DNA from 2 places in the Sphingomonas paludis genome. Region 2 is predicted to be linked to the other one. Evidence: predicted binding sites of a transcription regulator. Region 2 holds the regulator's gene; the other holds the start of a gene.
The links. The regulator LexA, encoded in region 2, represses DNA repair genes until DNA is damaged. The targets are predictions, from matches to a motif close to GTTCCNCNCTTGTTCT.

Region 1 (8,919 bases), 180 kb from region 2:
GGTCCGCGAGGGAAGGGGAACGCGCAGATGCCGGCCCGACTGCGCCGGCGCATCGGGGGTAAAGGCCAGTTCGACCTCTGCATCGCCCGACAATGCCCGGCACGTGCCGCCCAGCACGGATTTGAACTGATCGATGGGGGAGTCACTGGCCATAGCTGCGTTGTCGGGACTGATGCGCCGGGATGCAAGGGGGTGCTACCAGGGCAGGTTCCGGGTTGGCACCCCGGCCATAGCGGGATACATTCGTGTTTTAGAAAAACAGGTATGGAGAGCATCGCCGATGGACGTCAGCACGCTGTTCCGGCTGGATGGCCGCGTTGCGCTGGTCACAGGCGGGTCGCGCGGGATCGGGCGAATGATCGCTGCAGGCTTCGTGGCATCGGGTGCGCGGGTCTATGTCTCGTCGCGCAAGGCAGAGGCGTGCGTGGAGACGGCGGCGGCACTGGGTGAGAACTGCATCGCGCTGCCCGCCGACATCTCGACCGTTGCGGGGTGCAAGGCACTGGCGGCGATGATGGCCGAACGCGAGGAGCGGCTCGACATCCTGGTCAACAATGCCGGTGCCGCCTGGGGCGAGCCGTTCGAACAATTCCCGGAAAAGGGGTGGGACAAGGTGATGGACCTGAACGTCAAGTCGCCGTTTTTCCTGACCCAGTCCCTTCATTCCTTGCTGAAGGCGTCGGGCACGAGGGATCGGCCGGCCAAGGTCATCAACATCACCTCGATCGACGGGCTGCGGCTCAATCCATGGGAAACCTATAGCTATCATGCGTCCAAATCCGCGCTGATCTATCTGACCAAGCGGATGGCGGCGCGTCTGGTGCGGGATCGGATCAACGTCACCTCGATCGCGCCCGGCGCGTTTGCCAGCGACATGAACAAAGCGGCGCGCGATCACGGCGATGCCGTGGCGAAGGCGATTCCATCCGGCCGGATCGGGGCGGACGAGGACATGGCCGCCGCTGCACTGTACCTTGCCAGTCGCGCCGGGGATTATGTGGTGGGCGAAACGATCGCTGTCGATGGCGGGCTGGTCAATGCGAGCCTTGGCGGGAGTAAAGACGGGTAGCAAAGCCAACCGCGCTCCTGCGAAAGCAGGAGCCCAGGGTAGAGAGGCTTTCGCTTGCCGCTCTAGGCTCCTGCTCTCGCAGGAGCACTGGATTGTCAGGTCATTATTCGACGCCTAGCGTCCAACCTTCCGCCTGCGCCACCCGCGGCGTCAGCCCTTCGGGTCGCCAGATCCCCGCGTCGCCGACCTTGGCGCGCAGCCAGGCGGCGGTCATGAGCACATCCGTCTGGTGGTCGCTGAGCGTATCCGGCCCCTTCCAGGGCGCCGATCCGAATGCCGCCAGTGCCATATTCAATGCTTCGGTATGGCGCAGCTTGGACAATCCCTTGCGCAGTCCCGCCGCCCGCGCCGCGATGCTGGTATAGATTTCCACGACCACCGCGCCCCGATCCGTCACCGGATCGAAGGGCCAGACCGGCACGTCGCGGCCCAGATGGTGGAGCAGGCGCATTCCGGCAAAGCTGGCCTTTGCCACCTGAGCCGCGCCGATGGCGTCATAGACGGTGGATGGCTTGCCGCCGCCGCTCGCCCGATAGTGCTGCTCGCACCGACGGAAATGCATGAAGCGCGCCTTCATCCCGTCTGCTGCGCCGAGGTAGAAATGGTTGCCGCGATGCCTTTCCAGAAAGCTCGCGGCGCCCAGATCCGCGTCGCCGCACTGTTCGTCCAGCCACGCCCAAAAGGGCCGGGCCGTGGTCGGCGCGTCCAGTCCCGGCAGATAGGCCCCCCGATCGATCAACGGCGGGGCGAAGCTGAAATCGAAACCGATCAGCATATCGGTGTCCAGCTGCGCCCGAACCCAGTGCAGCACCTCCGTCCGCGACCATGCGCCGCCGGGCGGGTCGATCAGCTTCGGTGCGTCATCGCCCGGTTCGGCAACAGCGATGGCAATCCCCCGGTGCCGGTGCCCCTTGGCCCCCGACCAGTCGATCGCGGCAAAGCGGGTGAAGCGATCAGCAGGCAAGACTTTGCGGCCCGCAACCCGTCGTTGCGAGCGCAGCGAAGCAATCCAGTCCTGTCGCTGGATTGCTTCGCTTACGCTCGCAATGAGGATGCATTTCAGTCGCCACGCAAAGCCTGGCGGCGTTCGTCCCACCAGGCCATGCGCTCGGCGATGCGCTTTTCCATGCCGCGATCGGTGGGCGTGTAGTAGCTCTGCGGGGAGAGTTCCGATGGCCAGTAATTCTCGCCGGAAAAGCCGCCTTCGGCATCGTGATCATAGGCGTAGCCCTTACCATAGCCGATGTCCGTCATCAGCTTGGTCGGCGCGTTGAGAATGTTCTGCGGCGGCATCAGGCTGCCGGTTTCCTTTGCGCTGCGCCAGGCGGCCTTTTGCGCGACATAGGTGGCGTTCGATTTGGGCGCGGTGGCGCAGTAGAGGCACGCCTGGACGATCGCCAGTTCGCCCTCCGGCGAGCCCAGGAAGTCATAGGCGTCCTTGGCGGCCAGGCACTGGACGAGCGCCTGCGGGTCGGCCAGGCCGATATCCTCGCTGGCGAACCGCGTCAGGCGGCGAAGGACATAGAGCGGCTCCTCGCCGGCGGTCAGCAGCCGGGCGAGATAGTAGAGCGCGGCCTGTGGGTCCGACCCACGCAGCGATTTGTGGAGGGCGGAGATGAGGTTGTAATGCCCCTCCCGATCCTTGTCATAGACGGCGACGCGGCGTTGCAGGAACTGGCCGAGACCGGCCGGATCGAGCGATGCGTCGAAGTGGACCGAGAACAGCGTCTCCGCCTGATTGAGCAGGAAGCGGCCATCGCCGTCGGCGCTGGCGATCAGCGCGGCGCGGGCATCGCCATCGAGCGGCAGGGGGCGTTCCATGATCGCCTCTGCCCGGTCGAGCAATTGCCCAAGTGCGGCGGCATCCAGCCGGTGAAGGATCAACACCTGGGCACGGGAGAGCAGCGCTGCGTTCAACTCGAACGAGGGATTCTCCGTCGTCGCGCCGACCAGGGTGACTGTGCCATCCTCGACATAGGGCAGGAAGCCGTCCTGCTGCGCGCGGTTGAAGCGGTGGATTTCGTCAACGAAGAGCAGGGTGCGCTGGCCGATGCGGGCATGGTCGCGGGCCTCGGCAAACACCTTCTTCAGATCGGCGACCCCGGAGAAGACCGCCGAGATCGCCGCGTAGCGCAGGCCCACGGCACCGGCGAGCAGCCGGGCGATCGTCGTCTTGCCGGTGCCGGGCGGTCCCCACAGGATCATGCTGGACAGCTTGCCCGCCGCGACCATGCGGCCGATGGCGCCCTCCGCTCCGGTCAGGTGATCCTGGCCTACCACTTCGTCGAGCGCGCGGGGGCGCAGGCGATCGGCGAGCGGCGCATCGGGCGCGGGATCGTCCGTGGCGGGTTGTTCGGGATCGGCGAAAAGGTCGGCCATGAGAGAACAGATAGGGACGATGCCGCCGCTTGCCCATCCCGGCGTCAGCGGGGGGGCAGCAGCTCCAGATAGGCATCCAGCACCGCCTGGTTCGCCGTATCCCAGACGAAGCGCTGGGCGGCGCGGTGGCCGGCCGCCCCCGCCGAGCGGCGAAGCGCGGGATTTTCCACCAATGTCTGGATGGCATCGGCATAGGCGCGGACGTCGGTTGGCGGCACCAGGAAGCCGGTTACGCCTTCCTCGACCAGATCGACCGCGCCCGTGGCCCGTGCCGCCACCACCGGCACGCCCGCCGCCATCGCCTCTGTCGTCACATTGCCGAAAGTTTCGGTGACCGATGGCATGAAGAATACGTCCATGCCGGCGACTGCCCGGCCCAGATCGTCGCCCGACTGAAAGCCGGTAAAGACTGCTTCCGGCACGCGCTCGGCGAACCAGGGGCGGGCGGGGCCGTCACCGATCACGAGCACCTTGTGCGGCACGCCGCGCGTCTTCAGTTCGGCGATGACATCGGCGAAGATGCCCAGCCCCTTTTCCAGCACCAGTCGCCCAAGGAAGCTGACCGCCACGTCCTGATCCCCGATCCCTAGCGAGCGCCGCCAGGCGAGATCGCGGCGACCGGGATTGAACCGGTCGTGATTGATGCCGCGCGACCAGATGCCGATAGGCGTGCGGACGCCCCAGTCGCGCAGCACGTCGCCCATGCTGGGGCTGGGCACCATCACCCGGTCGACGCGATTGTAGAAGCGGGTGGACAGGTTGATTGCCAGCGGCTCCAGAAAGCCGATGCCATAATATTGGGCATAGGTTTCGAACCGGGTGTGCAGCGAGGCGAGCGTCGGAATCCTGCGCCGCCGTGCCCAGGTAACGGCGCGGTGCCCGCTGACGTCCGGGGCGGAGACATGGACGATGTTCGGGGCAAAGGATTTGAGGTCGGCGCGCACCGACATGGGCAGGCCGAGGCCCAGGCGATATTCGTCGCGTCCGCCGGGCAGGGCGAGCGCCGGAATGTCCACGACTTCGCCCGTCGGCTCGAACGCCGGTTCGGGCACGGTGGGCGAATAGACGCGGAGCGTGACGCCGCGTTCCAGCAGATGCCCGGCGAGCAGGTTCAGCGCTTGGTTGGCGCCGTCGCGGACATAATTGTAATTGCCGCTGAACATCGCAATTCGAAGGTCGGTGGGCTGCATGGCGCGGGGCGATAGCCCAAAGCCGCGCCCAAGGGAACGCTTTGCCCCCGCCGGGCGTCTTTGCCCCGGTTTATGATGGAGAGCCCCATGTCCAACAGCTTCAAAAAGGGTCAGTCGGTCAAATGGTCGTGGGGCAATGGCACCGCGAAGGGCAAGGTGGAGGAGCGGTTCGACCGCCGCGTCCAGCGGACGATCAAGGGCAGCAAGATCGTCAAGAACGGCACCACGGACAACCCCGCCTATCTGGTCGAGCAGGAGGACGGCGACAAGGCGCTGAAGAAGGGCAGCGAGTTGAGCGCTGCCTGATTCGGGATCGGAAGGTGGCGAAAGTGGTGCCACGTCCCCTTTGAAATCAGCCCCCGTAATCGTCCGGCGGCGAAGCGGGGTCAGGCCGGGGGCGGAACTGCCCATCCGGCGAGACTAGCCCGGCGATCGCCGTGTAGGACAGCGCCGACGCTTCGATATTCCCTTTTTGTTCCATTAGTGCTAGCGCACGTAAATGGCCAAGCCGAAGAAGCGCTATGTCTGTCAGCAATGCGGCTCCGTCACTTCGCAGTGGCAGGGGCAGTGCGGCGATTGCGGGGAATGGAACAGCCTGGTCGAAGAGGCTGGAGCGGTCGTCACGCCGTTTCAGGCCAAGCATAACCTGCAATCCGGCGGAAAAGCGATCATGCTGTCCGGGCTGGACAGCGATATCGCGCTGCCCGACCGGATGGCGACGGGCATTGCCGAGCTGGACCGGGCGCTGGGCGGCGGGTTCGTCGAGGGGTCGGCGACGCTGATCGGCGGGGATCCCGGCATCGGCAAATCCACCCTGTTGTTGCAGGCGGCGGCGAAGCTGGCGCTGGCGGGGAAGGCCGTCGCCTATGTCTCGGGCGAGGAAGCGGCGGATCAGGTGCGGCTGCGCGCGCGGCGGCTTGGGCTGGGCAAGGCACCGGTGCAGCTGGCCAGCGCGACGAGCGTGCGCGATATCCTGACCACCTTTGGCGACCGGGGCGAGGCACCCGACCTGCTGGTCATCGATTCCATCCAGACGATGCACAGCGACCTGATCGAAGGCGCACCGGGCACGGTGAGCCAGGTGCGCGCCGCATCGCAGGAACTGATCCGGTTTGCCAAGGAACGCGGCACCGCCGTGGTGCTGGTCGGCCATGTCACCAAGGACGGATCGATTGCGGGCCCTCGCGTGCTGGAGCATATGGTCGACACCGTACTCAGCTTCGAGGGCGAGCGCAGCCACCAGTTCCGTATCCTGCGCGCGGTGAAGAACCGGTTCGGGGGCACGGACGAGATCGGCGTGTTCGCGATGGCGGGCGAGGGGCTGACCGAAGTGGCCAACCCGTCCACCCTATTCCTGACCGACCGTGCGGAAAGCGTGACGGGATCGGTGGTGTTTCCTGCGCTGGAGGGGACGCGGCCCGTGCTGGTCGAGGTGCAGGCGCTGGTCGTGCGGCTGGCCAGCGGGGCGACGCCGAGGCGGGCGGTGGTCGGCTGGGACTCGGGCAGGCTGGCCATGATCCTGGCGGTGCTGGAGGCGCGCTGCGGCCTGAGTTTCTCGACCTGCGAGGTATATCTGAACATTGCGGGCGGATACCGGGTGCAGGATCCGGCGGCGGACCTGGCAGTGGCGGCGGCGCTGATTTCCGCGCTTGCCGAGCGGCCATTGCCGTCGGACGGGATTGCGTTCGGCGAGATCGCGCTGTCGGGCGAAGTGCGGCCGGTGGCGCATGCGGGGCTGCGGATGAAGGAGGCGGCGAAGCTGGGCTTCAACCGCGCCCTCGGCCCCGCCGCGCAACCGTCGGATAAGAGCCCAATGCGGCTGTCAGGCTTTGCGACGCTGAAGGCGTTTGTCGATCACCTGCTGGCGCGGGGATAGCGGACCGACGAGCGCGCCAGGATGGGCCGTTCGACGCGGACTCCGGCCGTCAGCAAACCGATCCTCCCCTGTAAGGAGAGGTGGCGCGCGTAAGCGCGACGGAGGGGTGACCCACTATGGATGGGCCGACACCGCTCCGTCAGGCCTTCGGCCTGCAACCTCCCCTCGCAGGGGGGGATATTGAAAGGGGGCGGTTGAATGATTTCTCCCGTGCTCCTGCGAAAGCAGGAGCCCAGGGTTGCCGAGGACTGCGCCCCACATGCTGTGCTTCCCCTGAGCGGGCACGAAAAAAGCGACGGGTACGGCTGGCTTTGCTCCCTGCCGCGATCCCTCAAATGCGGGAGGCAAGGATTGCGGAGGGAAGCCTTCGCCGCTCTGGGCTCCTGCTTTCGCAGGAGCACGGATGGGTGAAGTGGTTGGATCGCTCTATGCCTCAAGCGGTGCTTCATTTCGCCTATCGAAGCCGCGTCTCGACTTCGCTTGGGGCAAGCGTCTAGGGGTTGCGGGCCGCGCCGAGCGGGATCGAGGGACTTTGGATGGAATTGAGCGCGCTGGACATCGTCGTGCTGCTGACCGTGGGCGGGTCGGCGGTGATGGGGCTGTGGCGCGGGTTCGTGACCGAGGTGCTGTCGCTGATGGCGTTCCTGTTCGTGATCGTCGCGCTGCGTTTTGGCCATACGCCGCTGACCGCCGCGCTGGCCGAGCCGGTGGGGACGGATGCGGGGGCGGCGGTGCTCGCCTTTGCCATCATTGCGGGCGTCACTTATCTTGGGGGGCGGCTGGTGGCCAACGCCATCGGATCGCGGACGCGCAATTCGATCCTTGGCCCGATCGACCGGGCGCTGGGTTTCGGCTTTGGCGGGGTGAAGGGGCTGATCGTTGTCAGCCTGGGTTTTCTGCTGATCGTGCTTGTCATCGATACGGTCAGCGGCGGGCCGACGCGCCGCCCGCCATGGATGACCGACAGCACCAGCTATTCGCTGCTGAACGCAACCAGCGCGGGGATCGCTGAGTTCGTCGACAAAAGGCGGCGGGGGGAGCCGGTGTTTCCGGACGAGGCGCCGCCCCGTCGCTAGCGCGACAGCGGGCAACGGCGAACGGGCGGATCGACTCTGCGATCTTTCGGTCCTGCAAAACATCGCTGCTCCCCCTCGCGCTTGGCAGCAATCCCGCCTATCTGTCGGGGATGGCGGGGCAGCTCTACAATACCGAGATTCTGAGGCTGGCGGCATCGACCGCGGCGATCGCGCGGCTGGAGCGGCCGATGGCGACGGTCGAGAAGCGTTCGCCGGTGTGCGGCAGCCGGGTGACCGTCGATGTGGCGCTGGACGATGAGGGCAGGCTCGCCGAGCTGGGCATGGTGGTGCGGGCCTGCGCGCTGGGCCAGGCGTCCGCTGCGCTGATGGCCGCCGAAGCGCCGGGCAAGTCGCAGGCGGAGATGGCCGAGGCGCGCGATGCGCTGACCGCCTGGCTGGCGGGCGAGGGGCCGGAGCCGGACTGGCCGGGCCTGGCGATCTTCGATCCCGCGCGCCCGCATAGCGCGCGCCATGCATCGATCCGGCTGGCGTTCGAGGCGACGGCCGAGGCGATGGCTGAGGCGATCGCCGCGCGAAAGGCAGCCTGATGGAGGCGCATCACGGGACATCGATGAGCGCCGAGTTTGCCCCGCTGCTGGGCTTTGCGCTGGTATTCGTGCTGTTGTTCCGCAAGCTGGGGCTGGGTGCGACGCTTGGCTATCTGGTCGCGGGGGCGATTGTCGGGCCGGAGGTGCTGGGCATCGTGGGCGATGCGGAGAACAAGCTGGTCATCGCCGAGCTTGGCATCACGCTGCTCCTGTTTCTGGTCGGGCTGGAGTTGAGCCCCGCGCGGTTGTGGGCGCTGCGCAAGGATATTTTCGGCCTTGGCCTGGCGCAGGTCGCGCTGTGCGGCGTCGCGCTGACCGGGTTGATCGCGGCCTATGCCGGGTTCAGCTGGGCGGCGGCGCTGGCGCTCGGCCTGCCGCTGGCCCTGTCGTCGACCGCGCAGGTGCTGCCGATGCTGCAATCCGCCGGGCGATTGCGCACCCCGTTCGGCGAGCGGGCATTTTCGGTGCTGCTGTTCCAGGACCTGTCGATCGTGCCGCTGATCACGATCATTGCCGCGCTTTCCCGCAATCCGGCGGATGCTGGCGGGCCGCCCGGATGGCAGCTGACGCTTTATACCGTGCTGGCGATTTCGGGGCTGGTGCTGGCCGGGCGCTTCGTGCTGCGACCGATGTTCAAGCTGATCGGCAATCTGGGCGAGCGGGAGATGTTCGTCTTTGCCGGGCTGTTCACGGTGATGGCGAGCGCGGCGATCATGGAATCGCTGGGGCTATCGACGGCGCTGGGTGCATTCATCGCTGGCGTGATGCTGGCCGACAGTCC
Region 2 (8,919 bases):
ATGACGGCACCGGCCTGTTCGCCGAGCTTCCCTCGCCTTTCACCGCCACCCGCTATCATTCGCTGATCGTCGAGGACATTCCCGAGGCGCTGGTGGTGAATGCCCAGGCGACCGACGGCAGCGTGATGGCATTCCGCCACGCATCGCTGGCCATCCATTCGGTCCAGTTCCACCCGGAAAGCATCGCCACCGAACATGGTCATGCGATGCTGGCCAATTTCCTGAAGATCGCGGGAATCGAGGCGGGGGAGCGGGTGTGACCCTGCCCGATGCCGGACTGCCGCTGAACGCAGACGCAGCCGAGGCCGCTTTCGCCGCCATTCTGGACGGACAGGCGGCAGAGGCCGATATCGAACGCTTCCTGATCGCGCTGGCCGACCGGGGGGAAACGCCCTTGGAAATCGCCACCGCCGCGCGGGCGATGCGGGCGCGGATGATTCCCGTTGCGGCACCCATGGGCGCGATCGACGTCTGCGGCACCGGCGGCGACGGCCAGCATACGCTGAACGTCTCCACCGCCGTCGCCATCGTCGTGGCGGCAGCGGGCGTGCCGGTGGCCAAGCATGGCAACCGCGCCGCCAGCAGCAAGGCGGGTGCCGCCGATACGCTGGAGGCGCTGGGCCTGGACCTGACCCGCGCCGCCGCGCGGGCGGAGGCGAGCCTGGCCGAACTGGGCATCTGTTTCCTGTTCGCAGCCGACCATCATCCCGCGCTGAAGGGGCTGGCCCCCATTCGCCGCCGCATCGGACGGCGGACGATCTTCAACCTGCTCGGCCCGCTCGCCAATCCGGCGGGGGTACGGGTGCAGATGATCGGCATCGCCCGGCCGGAACTGGTGCCCGTCTATGCCGAGGCGATGGCGATGCTGGATTATGACGAGGCGGCGGTCGTCTCGGGGCTGGAGGGGCTGGACGAACTCAGCCCCGCCGGGCCGAGCGTCGTCGCCAGCATCGGCGATACCGGCCTGCCCGCCACGATCACGCCGGACCTGGCGGGCCTGCCGCCCCGGCCGCTGGACGAGCTGCGCGGCGGCGACGGTGCGCACAACGCCGCGGCCCTGCGCCGGCTGCTTCAGGGGGAGCCGGGCGCGTACCGCGATGCCGTGGTGCTGAATGCCGCCGCCGCGCTGGTGCTGGCCGGGCATAGCGAAAACCTGATGGCGGGCGCGGAGGAAGCGGCGGAGACCATCGACAACGGGCTTGCCAACGCGCTGCTCGACTGCTGGATCGCGTGGCCATGAGCACGATGCTGTCCCGTATCCTCGACGCCAAGGTCGAGGAAGTCGCCGAGCGCAAGACGCGGCAGTCCGATGCCGAGCTTGCCGCGCGCATTGCCGCCGCCGGTGCCCCGCGCGGGTTCAAGGCCGCGCTCGATGCCCGCGCCGCCAGCGGATACGCCCTGATCGCGGAGATCAAGAAAGCCAGCCCGTCCAAGGGGCTGATCCGCGCCGATTTCGATCCGCCCGCCCATGCCCGCGCCTATGCCGCCGGAGGGGCGACCTGTCTGTCGGTGCTGACCGACGAGCGCTGGTTTCAGGGGCATGACGATTATCTGGTCGCGGCCCGCGCCGCCTGTCCGCTGCCCGCCATCCGCAAGGATTTCATGATCGACCCCTGGCAATGCGCCGAATCCCGCGCGCTGGGGGCCGATGCCATCCTCATCATCGTTGCCGCGCTGGAGGACAGCCAGATGGCGGAGATCGAGGCGGCGGCGCTGGACCTTGGCATGGATGTGCTGGTCGAGGTGCACGATGCCGAGGAAATGGCCCGCGCGGCGCGGCTGAAATCCCGGCTGATCGGGGTAAACAACCGTAATCTCAAGACGTTCGATGTCAACTTTCAGAATACGTTCGATCTGGTTGCCCTTGCCCCGCCGGGCTGCACCTTTGTCGCGGAAAGCGGCATTGGCGGGCGGGCGGATTGCGACGCGCTGGCCGAACACGGCATCCGCTGCTTCCTGGTCGGCGAAAGCCTGATGCGGCAGCCGGATGTCGAGGCGGCGACGCGGGCGCTGGTCGGATGAGCGGGCTGACCCATCTGGACGCATCCGGGGCCGCGCATATGGTCGATGTCGGCGGCAAGGCGGAAACGGTGCGTCAGGCAGTGGCAACGGGCCGCATCGCCATGTCGGCAGAGGCAGCGGCGGCGATCCGCGACGGTACGGCCGCAAAGGGCGACGTGATCGCCACCGCGCGCATCGCCGGCATCATGGCGGCCAAGCGCACGCACGAGCTGATTCCGCTCTGCCACCCCCTGCCCCTTGCCCGCATCGCGCTCGATCTGGTCCCCGACGATGGCGGCGTGACCGTCACCGCGACGGTCGGCCTGACCGGGCGGACGGGCGTGGAAATGGAGGCGATGACGGCAGTGTCGGTGGCGCTCCTCACCCTTTACGACATGGTAAAGTCGCTGGATAAGGGCATGATTATTCAGGATATTCGACTGCTGTCCAAGACGGGCGGCAAATCGGGCGACTGGCAGGTCTGATCCACCGGCGGCTGTTCGTCATGCCTTTTGGGTCCTGAAAAATTGCCAGGTCACCGCCCAAAACTACTGCCCCCCGGGCACCACGCCGCCCCCCGCCCTCACCAAGGCCGCAGCCCTTTCATCAACGGCATCAGCGCCCTCCTGATCCAGGGACCGCCGGTCAGCAGCGCCGGATCGCCAAAGCGCCCCACGCGGCGCAGATGCCCGGCCGCCGCCTTGCGCATTTTCGCCTCGGCCAAAACGGCCGCCAGCACGTCATGCGCATAGACCGCTTCATACGGATCATCGGCTTGGGCATCGTCGACGGCGTTCGATAATTCGAGCAACTCCGCGCGGGTCGCGGTTTCCTGAAAATAGGTCTTGGCTTCTTCGCTCGCCTCGGGCCGTTCATCCATCATGTAGAGATACAGCCAATGCTCATAATGCGCCTTGGCGATCAGCGCCGCCGACCAGGGCGGCCTTACTTCCGCATAATCCCGGGCAACCTGCCACATCGCCGCATGAGAGCCGCCCCATTTCTCCGCATTGGCGCTGAGCGCCTTGGAATAGCCTGACATAGGCACAGCCACGGCCCGCGCCAGAGACCCCGATGCCTCGCGCTTCGTCGCATCGTCGCTGTCGACTGCGGTCGCCATCAGCCATGCCGCCGCCTGGCCATGATCCGGCTGCACGGCCAGGGCGTGGCGCAGCAGCTGCCCGGCGCGCTCGCGGCAAGCGGCATAGCGGTGCCAGTTCTGCTCTGCCACCTGATCGGCCGTGTCGAACCCCCTGATCCGGGTCGCACGGCCCATCAGCGCCGAGCCGACAATGACGAACCCGGCAACGTCCCCCGGATCATCGATCGCTGCATCCGGATCGATGTCGAACGGCAGCCGTTCCCCTAAAACCCGCAGCGCGACATAGGCGGTTTCTGGCGGCAATTCGCCCAGATACTGTTTGAAAACGGCCCATTGCCGGGGGGATCCGTCGACGATACGGACCAGCCGGACAAGATCCTTGTCGGTCAACATCACTCTACCCCCCCTTTTCTTCAGCTTTCGGGCATTAGCGGGAGAAGTCCAGAGGGATCAGCCAATTAGCGGCATTGGCCACGCTATTGCTCGCCGAATCGCCGCTCCTTGACGCCGTAAGTGATGCGGATGCGCACCCATTCGCCATATTTCGATTTGCCGCCGACGCGCGGGGGACGGACGCGGAATTGCCAGGCGGCGGCCTGGATGGCGCGGGCAAGGCGTGATCCGCTGCTTTCCCCCACGATCTCGCAATCCTCCACCCGGTATTCGGGCACGGTGCGGCACATGATCATGCCCCAGCCGGGGCCGCTGGCGGAGGATAGGTAACCGGCCAGTTCGGAATCATACGGCTCGCGGTACCAGGATGCGGCATAGAGCGGCTCGCCATTGGGGCCGCTGCCGTCGACCCGCTTTGAATCGCCGGGAAAGCCGGTGTCGGGGGGACCCATCGCAGTGCGCGGCGCGGGCGGCCCGGCGCGACCGGGCGGGGGCGCGCGGCCGATATCGGCGCTGGCCATCTGATCGCGGGACAATTCGATCCATGGGGCCTTTGGCGCGAATTCCTTGACCGCCGGCGGCGGCTGGACCAGCGGGCTGACCGGCCGTGGCGGCGGGGCGTCGGCCATTTCGCGCGGTTGTTCGGCGGCAGGCGGCGGCGGGGCGGCGGCAGGCCGGGGCGCGCTGGCGGCGGCGGGCGGCTGTTCCGACACTTCGGCGGCGTCGAAGGTGCTGAGCGACATGTCCACCGGCTCCCGGCGAACCAGCCGCGGGGCGAGCGTCAGCAGCACCAGCACCAGCAACCCTTCGACCAGCAACGCCAGCAGGATCGCCGGCGCGCGAGTCCCCATCCGTTCGCGCAGGCGAGCGGACCAGGACGGCCGGTCGATCAGGGATGGGGCCACGCGAACACCGTACCGGGGGGACAGGACAGGCAACGGCGTTACGAGCGCTATGCGGCCAAGACAAGGCGGCGGCGGGCAGCGTTGCGCTCCGCCCTTTCGTATCGTGGCGACCCGTGCGACATCGCGGGCATGGCACCGCCCCTGATTCCGCTCGCCGATGCACAGGCCCGGCTGATCGCGATGGCCGATCCGGTCGATGCCGAGGACTTGCCGATCGCCGCCTGTGCCGGGCGATGGAGCGTGGATGCCGTCATGGCGGCGCGGACCCAGCCGTCGCGCGACCTGTCGGCGATGGACGGCTATGCCATCGCCCATGCCGACCTGCCGGGGCCATGGCAGGTGATCGGCGAAAGTGCGGCGGGGCGGCCCTTTGGCGGGGGTATGGCCCGGGGCCAGGCCGTGCGCATCTTTACCGGCGCTGCCGTGCCGCAGGGCGCGGACAGCATATTGGTGCAGGAGGAAGCGGCGCGGGACGGCGACCGGCTGATGCTGACGGGCGAAGGTCCGGCGGCCAGGGGCAGCAGCGTGCGGCGGCGGGGGCTAGACTTCATAGCGGGCGATCCCCTTATCGGTGCCGGAACGCGGCTGACTCCGGCCCGGCTGGCGCTGGCGGCGATGGCCGGGCACGGCACGCTGGCGGTGCGGCGGCGCGTCCGGGTGGCGGTGGCGGCGACCGGCGACGAACTGGTGCCGCCCGGGGCGGCGGTGGGCGACGGGCAGTTGCCCGAAACCAACCGGTTGATGCTGGGGGCACAGCTGGCGGAACTGCTGGTCGACATCATCGACCTCGGCATCCTGCCCGACGATCTGGATGCGCTGACCCGCGCCTTTCGCGCCGTCGATGCCGACCTGATCGTGACCAGCGGCGGCGCGTCGGTGGGCGATCACGATCTCGTCCGCCCGGCACTGGTCGCGGCGGGCGCCGAGCTGGATTTCTGGCGCGTCGCCCTTCGCCCCGGCAAGCCGGTGATGGCGGGACGGCTGGGCCGGGCCATCGTCCTTGGCCTGCCCGGCAATCCGGTGTCGGCGTTCGTCACCACCCTGCTGTTCGTCCGGCCGGTGATCGCCGCGCTATCGGGTGCCGCCGACCCCCTGCCGCCGATGCAGCGGGCGGCACTGGCCCATCCCCTGCCCGCCAATGGCGAGCGGACCGATTTCATGCGCGCGGCCATGATCGGCGGAAGGGTCAGCAGCGCGGCGGTGCAGGACAGCTCGATGCTGGCCACGCTTGCCAGTGCCGATTGCCTGATCCACCGCCCCCCGCACGCCCCCGCGGCGGCTGTGGACGATCCTGTGGATATCCTGCTGATCGCTTGACTGTTGGCGGAACAAAGCATAGACATTCACGGTCTGTTCCGACACGGAGATTGGGGATGCTCACCAAAAAGCAGCATGAGCTGCTCTGTTTCATTGCCGAGCGACTGGGCGAAGACGGCATTTCCCCCTCGTTCGAGGAGATGAAGGAAGCGCTGGATCTGAAGTCCAAATCGGGCGTCCACCGGCTGATCGAGGCGCTGGTCGAACGCGGGTTCATCCGCCGTCTGCCCAATCGCGCCCGCGCGCTCGAAGTGCTGAAGATGCCGGAACGCGTTGAGGCCAAGCGCGGCAAGGCTGCGAAACGGGGTGACGTGGCACCACTTTCGCCACCTTCCGCGCCGCAGCGGATGCCGGAGGCGGCCAACGACGTCATCGAAATCCCGCTTCATGGCCGCATTGCCGCCGGCGTGCCGATCGAGGCGATGGAGGGATCGCAGATGCTGCCGGTGCCCGCCGCGCTGCTGGGCACGGGCGAGCATTATGCGCTTGAGGTATCCGGCGATTCGATGGTCGAGGCAGGCATCCTGGACGGCGACTATGCGCTGATCCGCAAGACGGAGACGGCGCGCGACGGCGAGATCGTGGTGGCGCTGATCGACGGCCATGACGCGACGCTGAAATATTTCCGGCGCGAAGGGGCGATGGTCCGGCTGGATCCCGCCAACCGCAGCTATGATCCGCAGCGCTATCGCCCGGATCAGGTGCAGGTGCAGGGCCGGTTGTCGGGGCTGCTCCGCCGCTATTGAGGCGGCGGCGCCTGTCGGGGCGGGCGCGGCGGCATCACCCTGGGGGGGTTCAGCCAGGGATGGGCCGTCGCCGCCTTCACCCGGCGGATCGTCCCGTCGGCCAGGTCGATGGCCACGCCGCCGCTATCGACCAGCGCCGGGCGGTCCAGTTTCAGCCAGCGCGGCGTGCAGCCCGCTGGCAGCCGTCGGTCGCTGACGACGATATCGGCATCGGCGCAGATATCGCGCATTGCGGTCCATTCGACGAAATGGCTGCTGCGCGTCGCCGCCACCCGCCATCGCCGCCCGCTCCGGTCGGTCACGTCGGCAACGCACAGGTCGGCGCTGCACCGCGCATCGGCCAGGCCCGCCAACGCCAGCGGATCGCCGTCCACTCCCGCCGCTTCGGACAGGATCATCCGCGCATAATCGCCGGTCCGGTCGCGCAGCACCGCCAGACCGGCATCGGTGCGAAGGGCGACGTGGCGGCCATCGCCGGTGACCAGCACATCCGGTGCGCCGCCCGACAGAGCCCCCAGCGCCCCGATGGCCACCGGCACCAGGCCCCAGACCCGCCACCCGGTCCGCCACAGCGCGATCCAGAGCCCGCCCCCGACCATCGCGGCAAAGGACCATCCGGGCATGACGGGCAGCATCCGCACCGATCCCGGTGCGTCGGCGGTGGCATGGGCGATGCCGAGCAGCAGGTCGAGCGCCCGGCCGGTCACCCACCATGCCGATGCGCCCAGCCCGACCGTATCCAGCACCAGCGCCAGCGCCTCTGCCGGCATGATGACAAAGGTGGTCAGCGGAATGGCGACCAGATTGGCCAGTGCTCCGTACAGGCCCGATTTGTGGAAATGGAACAGCGCGATCGGGGTCAGCACCGCCTCCACCACCAGCCCGGTCAGCAACAGGGACGCCGTGCCACGGGCAAGGCGTCGGTGCGGCCCTTCGTCCCGCCGTTCGAACCATCGCTGGACGCGGGGGTGACCGTGCAGCGCAACGATGGCGGTGACCGCGGCAAAGCTCAGCTGGAAACTCGGTCCCACCACGCTTTCCGGCCACAGCACCAGCACGAACAGCGCGCCCGCCCCGATCAGCCGCAGGGTGATCGCCTCCCGCCCCAGTGCCATCGCAGCCAGGACCATGAGCGCGGCGATGCACGACCGCACCGTCGGCACCTCTGCTCCTGCAAGCCAGGTATAGCCAAGCGCCGCCAGTGCGCCAAAGCCCGCCGCGATCAGCGGCACCCGCGTCCGCAGGGCCAGGGCGGGGATCAGGGCCAGCAGCTTCATCGCCACCAGGATGGCGGCACCGACGACGGCGGTGACGTGCAGGCCGCTGATCGACAGCAGATGCGCCAGGCCCGATCGGCGCATGGCTTCGGCATCCGCCTCGGCAATCGCGCCGCGATCGCCGGTGGCAAGCGTGGCGGCAATTGCCCCTGCCTCGCCGCCCACCCGGTCGCGGATATGTGCGGATAACCGGTTGCGGACGCCCGCTCCGGCCTGCACCGCCGGTTCGATGACGGTTACCGGCCCCAGCGCCCTGCCCGTCGCGCCGACCCCGTCGAACCAGGCGGCCCGCGCATAGTCATAGGCACCGGGCAAGGCAGGCGGCGCTGGCGGCATCAACCGTGCGCGCAGCCGAACGAGCGCGCCGGTGCCGATCCCGGCCACCATATCCGTCTGGCGAACATTGACCCGCACCAGCGGCGGCAGGCCGGGCGTACCGGCGGGTGTCAGCCGCAACCGCACCAGATCGCGGGCCGGCAGCGGCTCGACCCGTTCGACCCGCGCATCGAACTGCACGGTCACGTCCCGGGCCAGCACGGGATGGGCGACCCGTTCGGCCCGTCCCCACGCCAGCGCCAGGCCCAGCGCGATCGCCATGCCCGCCAGGATCATGGCCGCGCTTGAGCGCCGCCCGGTGCCGATCGCCGCGCCGGTCAGCGCCAGGCCGATCCCGCCCAGCCCGGCCGCAATCCAGGCGACGGGGCCGGGCAGGACGAACCACAAGACCGCGCCCAGCCCAGTCATGACGGGAATCCACAGCGGCAACTGACCGCGCTCGCCCTCCAGCCGCCGCTCGATGGCGTCTGAAACCGCGCCTATTCCCTTCGCCATTTGTCGTGGCCAGATCGCCATGCTAGGGGCGGCAAAGGCTGTTCTGGCCATCAAAAAATAGTCTGGGAGCAAGCGCGGTTGAGCGCAACCATCGAATCCGGCGGCGCCGAAGCACGCCCCGTCGTCACCCGTTTCGCCCCGTCGCCGACGGGGTTCCTGCACATCGGCGGCGCGCGCACTGCGCTGTTCAACTGGCTGTTCGCGCGGGCGAATGGCGGCAAGTTCCTGCTGCGGATCGAGGATACCGACCGCGCGCGCTCCACCCAGCCCGCCATCGACGCGATCCTGGACGGGATGCGCTGGCTGGGCCTGGACTGGGACGGCGATGCCGTGTTCCAGTTCGCCCG

Region 1: the regulator LexA is predicted to act here: its motif matches at 5,102-5,117, upstream of radA (DNA repair protein RadA).

The regions. Positions count from the first base shown of each region.
Region 1 is NZ_CP187558.1:2,637,873-2,646,791, reverse strand. Features, by position in the region: gene cobT (cobaltochelatase subunit CobT) at 1-153, opposite strand, end outside; gene ACPVPU_RS12815 (SDR family oxidoreductase) at 281-1,069, shown strand; gene ACPVPU_RS12810 (hypothetical protein) at 1,173-2,033, opposite strand; gene ACPVPU_RS12805 (replication-associated recombination protein A) at 2,129-3,448, opposite strand; gene ACPVPU_RS12800 (glycosyltransferase family 4 protein) at 3,493-4,638, opposite strand; gene ACPVPU_RS12795 (DUF2945 domain-containing protein) at 4,726-4,944, shown strand; gene radA (DNA repair protein RadA) at 5,138-6,514, shown strand; gene ACPVPU_RS12785 (CvpA family protein) at 7,051-7,590, shown strand; gene ACPVPU_RS12780 (iron-sulfur cluster assembly scaffold protein) at 7,701-8,138, shown strand; gene ACPVPU_RS12775 (cation:proton antiporter domain-containing protein) at 8,138-8,919, shown strand, end outside.
Region 2 is NZ_CP187558.1:2,460,674-2,469,592, forward strand. Features, by position in the region: gene ACPVPU_RS11825 (anthranilate synthase component II) at 1-260, shown strand, start outside; gene trpD (anthranilate phosphoribosyltransferase) at 257-1,240, shown strand; gene trpC (indole-3-glycerol phosphate synthase TrpC) at 1,237-2,022, shown strand; gene moaC (cyclic pyranopterin monophosphate synthase MoaC) at 2,019-2,486, shown strand; gene ACPVPU_RS11845 (hypothetical protein) at 2,585-3,499, opposite strand; gene ACPVPU_RS11850 (hypothetical protein) at 3,580-4,401, opposite strand; gene ACPVPU_RS11855 (molybdopterin molybdotransferase MoeA) at 4,531-5,718, shown strand; gene lexA (transcriptional repressor LexA) at 5,775-6,464, shown strand; gene ACPVPU_RS11865 (ComEC/Rec2 family competence protein) at 6,458-8,572, opposite strand; gene gltX (glutamate--tRNA ligase) at 8,651-8,919, shown strand, end outside.